Regions from separate parts of the Tenacibaculum sp. AWR4_210 genome, predicted to be linked through region 1. Evidence: riboswitches for the same ligand, from Rfam matches in the RefSeq annotation. Region 1 holds a riboswitch; the other holds the start of a gene.
What was found. Region 1 has a riboswitch for cobalamin ahead of ACXAG7_RS07560 (TonB-dependent receptor plug domain-containing protein). Riboswitches for the same ligand answer to the same signal wherever they lie in the genome.
Positions count from the first base shown of each region.

Region 1 (2,202 bases):
AAAATCAGCATTTACGCCAGCATCAACGATGCGCAAATCCAACTGGTTTTGTTGGCAAAAAACATTGATTGCTGCCCCACCATGTAAAAAGTTAAGCACCATTTGTTGGGTAACTTCCTGTGGGTATGGGCTTACTTTATTGGTAGTTGCGATTCCGTGGTCACCCGCAAAAACAACGATGGTAGGGGCAACTATTTCAGGAGTACAAGTTTCTTGTATTTGGCCTATTTGCAAGGCTATTTTTTCGAGAGTGCCAAGGGCTCCTAAAGGTTTTGTTTTGGTGTCGATGGCCTGTTGAAGTTCAGGTACTAAGGTTGTCGGTAATGGTGCTATCGTAAACATGTTGTTTATTTTAAGTGTAAAGGGAGTCCAGAAACCATAAAGGTTGCTTTGTCTGCACGTTGTGCAATATATTGATTCATCCAGCCTTGAAGTTCTACAAACTTTCTTCCAATAGAACTCGTTGCGTGCAGTCCCATGCCAATTTCATTAGAAATGATAATGATATTACCGTCTATTTGTTGCAGTTTGTCGAATTCTTCTTTAGCGAGTTGTAAGCTCTTCTGCACGTCACTTTCTGTATCTGTAAAGTAATTCGTGAGCCAAAGCGTTACACAGTCAATTACCACGGTTTGTCCTGCAGCGATGACTGTACTGAGTTTTTTTTCTTCTTCAACGGTGCTCCACTGCTCTCCGCGATCATCGATATGTCGTTGTACGCGCTTTTTAAAATTAGCATCCCAAATACGAGAGGTGGCTAAGTAAATTGGTGCTGATGACAAGGACTCTGCAAGTCGCTCTGCGTAAGAGCTTTTTCCGGAACGTTCTCCTCCAGAGATGTAGTAAATCATAGAAGATAAATTTTGAAATACAAAGATTAGAAAGATTTTGATAGCAAAAAAGACTTTTTATCACGAATTCGTTAGAAAGTAGCACGAAAAGAAATGAAAAATTAAAATATTGATAAAAAAACGGTAATATATGATTCAGTAATTAAAAGAATGCTATACATTTGCCCCGAATTTTGGTTTTTCCTTTGTTGCCCAACGGGCGAGGAAAATTAAAAGGGAATTCGGTGTAAATCCGAAGCTGTTCCCGCAACTGTAAGCTAAACCGCTTATTATCATTCAAGATTACCACTGTATTTATGGGAAGGTAGATAATAAGACGCAAGCCAGGAGACCTGCCAATTTTCAAGAATTCGAACTTTCGGGATAAAAGTTTGGGGGCGGTTTACTGCGCTGATTTTTTTCCTGAATATTTAAAAATTAAAGTAACATTTACTAATGAGAAAACAATTATTTTTTGTTGGTGCCTTGGCACTATCAATGGTAGGGGGAAGTTTGTACGCTCAGGAAAATGAGCAAACGAAAAATGAAGAGTTGGACGAAGTTGTGGTAACGGCAACCAAGTTTGATTTGAAAAAAGAGCACACGGGTAAGGTGATCTATACCATCTCTCAAAAGGAAATTCAACAAAACGCTGGAAACACAGTAGTTCAGTTATTAAACAATTTACCAGGAATTGAAATTAATGGTGCAAACTCGAATAGAGGACGTCAAATAGGAACTTATATCCGTGGAGGAAGAAGTAGACAGGTGTTGGTGTTGATAGACGGTATTCCGGTATCTGATGCATCGGGGATCAATCAGAGCTATGATTTGCGTTTGTTGTCGTTAAACCAGATTGAAAAAATTGAAGTTTTAAAAGGAGCTGCTTCTACCTTGTATGGAACAGGAGCTGCAACAGGGGTAATTAATATCATATTAAAGAAATCGTCAAAACAAGCGATCCGCGCTACCTATGAAGCGAGTATCGGTACGTACAACGATAGCAAGTCGTTTAGTGCCCGTCCAAATAATAAAAATCAAAACGTTAGTATCAACGGAACGCTTGGGAATTTGAAGTACTTGGCCTATTTTGATTTAACTGGAGTTGAAGGATTGTCAGCTGCTAAGAGCAAAACGGATCAAGTTTTTGAAGATGATTCTTTTTACAGCAAAAATGCCTTGGTAAAATTAGGCTATGATTTTACGGAGAATCTCGATTTAGGATTATTTCTTAACTACGATGAGTTTGATTCGGAATTTGATGCAGGTGCCTACAGAGATGAAGCGAGAAATACTTGGGCATTTTCTCAAGTTCGCTACGGTGTAAAACCGAAGTTTAGTTATGAAAATGGAGAAGTGTACGTGTTGGCGT
Region 1 covers NZ_JBSWYF010000003.1:349,866-352,067, reverse strand. The annotation lists gene cobT (nicotinate-nucleotide--dimethylbenzimidazole phosphoribosyltransferase) at 1-342, opposite strand, end outside; gene cobU (bifunctional adenosylcobinamide kinase/adenosylcobinamide-phosphate guanylyltransferase) at 348-851, opposite strand; cobalamin riboswitch at 1,009-1,205, shown strand; gene ACXAG7_RS07560 (TonB-dependent receptor plug domain-containing protein) at 1,287-2,202, shown strand, end outside.

Region 2 (2,202 bases), on a different contig from region 1:
GAAAAACTTTCGAATGGTGGTAGCTCCTGATCGCTATACTCAAATAAAATGGCATCGTAGGTAGTAGCATCTTGCAACTGCATGGTTTTCCAATATGGAATGGCTCGCAACAAATCACTTTCGACTTCTCGTTTATAGGTTTCCAGGTCGTACTCTTTGTAAAGAGACAATGCTTTTTGTATAGGTTGATAGGAACTCGTCAATCCAGCTACGCGATGCTCCATTTCAATAAGATCACGTCTTAATTTTTCATTCAACTTTTTATTTAATTCACTTATCATAGGATACTTTTTACAATGGTAATTGGTATAAATTATTCGACGATAAAGGGACTTTCTTTACACCGACTTTTACAAATCCTAAACTTTCGTAAAAACGACACAGTTTCACATTAGTGGCTACGGCATCAAGACGCAAAAACTCGCAGTCTTTTGCTCGAGCTTTTACTGCAATTTTTTGCAATACTAAAGCCCCCAGTCCACGACCGTTATAGGCTTCTTTGATTACCAAAGAATGTACGTAAAATGCCTGGTCATCTCGCAATCCCCAATAGTATTCATCTTTTTCCATGATTCTAACCATACCGATGGTTTTCTCTTGGAGATCTCGGATAAAATAGTACTCTCCTCGAGACAAGCCTTCTTTGACCCAGGCAATTTTTTCAATAGGAGGATGAATCCAATACTGCCAATGGTCCACATTTTTAGCTTGAATTTTCAATGCTGTTTCTTTAAACAGTGCAAGTACCTCATCCAGAGCTTCCTCGTCTGCAGGATGAAATTCAAATTCTATAGGTTCTAAGCTACTCATCAGGTAAACTTAAAAAAAATCTCTCATATTCAAAGCCTTCAAGCCTGTACTTACTTTTCTCCTAATTAAAATTACATACAACTTGGTCATTTCTGTGAAATCCTTACTTTTACGCCCGATTTTTGGTTTTTTACGCTGGTAAAAATTAAAAGGGAATTTGGTGAAAATCCAAAACTGTTCCCGCAACTGTGAGGTTTATTTACAACGAGCAATCAATTAAGTCACTGCTAACATTAGTGGGAAGGCGATTGTTCGGAACCGAGTCAGGAGACCTGCCAACAATTCATAATTTTATTAGTAACTCTCGGGTAAAGGGTTAGAAAATATACAACTACTCATCGTAGTATTTTCTGCACATTACCTGCTTAAAACTCATTTTTCAGCAGATGAAAAAATTTGTATTATGCAGTGTATTTATGCTGTTGGCTATTGTTGCCAATGCGCAATCATACACTACAATTTCAGGAACCGTAAAAGACCTGAAAACCGGAAAAACCATTTCCAATGTCACTGTAGCCTTTAAAAATGTACGCAAAGGTACCCATACCGATGCCAATGGCCATTTTCAGCTTCAAGTACCTACTAAAACTAAAACTGTTCAATTTTCAAAAATCGGCTATGAAACCGTAGTAAAGAACATTGCGTCATTGTCAAGTTCTGAGCCATTTATTCTTTTTCTACAAAAAGAAGTCATCGCTTTGGACGAGGTGCAAATCGACGCTAGGAAACAAGGTATGAAGCCTGCTGTTCTGGCTGTAGGAAAACTTCCTATTAAAGATATCGATGCTCCCGTTACTACCAACAGCGTCGATCAACGATTGCTCCTTCAACGCGGAGTGGACGATTTAGGAACGGCGGTAAAAAGTGCCACTGGAGTTCGACCTATTAATCGTTACGGTGGTTTTCAAACCTTCCGAATTCGCGGATTTAACAATTTTGTTTTATTGCTAGACGGAGTGCGTGATGAGCGTCATAATATATCGACAAGTGCTCCAAGTACTAACCTTGCCAACGTTGCTCGTATCGAAGTTTTAAAAGGCCCTGCAAGTGTACTATACGGACACTCAGCGCTAGGAGGAATTATCAACATCGTTCGAAAAAAACCAACCCTTCACGATACTGGTAACTTTACTATTAGCTATGGTAGCTATAAAAGTTATACCATGAGTGCTGGTTTTGGAGGTTCCATTTCTCCTGAACTCCGATACCGAACAGACTTTGGTTTGACCAGAAGCCAAGGGTGGCGAGACTACGGCGTGGCTACCAACAACGGATCTTTTGCTTTGACCTATACTCCGAGCTCTAAAGATCGTTTGGATTTTTACTTACAAGTCAATGACGACCAATACGACACCGATACGGGAATTCCGATGGACGACGACGGTTCACTAG
Region 2 covers NZ_JBSWYF010000010.1:105,364-107,565, forward strand. The annotation lists gene ACXAG7_RS16870 (hypothetical protein) at 1-281, opposite strand, end outside; gene ACXAG7_RS16875 (N-acetyltransferase family protein) at 292-810, opposite strand; cobalamin riboswitch at 917-1,104, shown strand; gene ACXAG7_RS16880 (TonB-dependent siderophore receptor) at 1,197-2,202, shown strand, end outside.
Region 2: it holds a riboswitch for cobalamin, as region 1 does, so the genes downstream of both, ACXAG7_RS16880 (TonB-dependent siderophore receptor) here and ACXAG7_RS07560 (TonB-dependent receptor plug domain-containing protein) in region 1, are expected to answer to the same signal.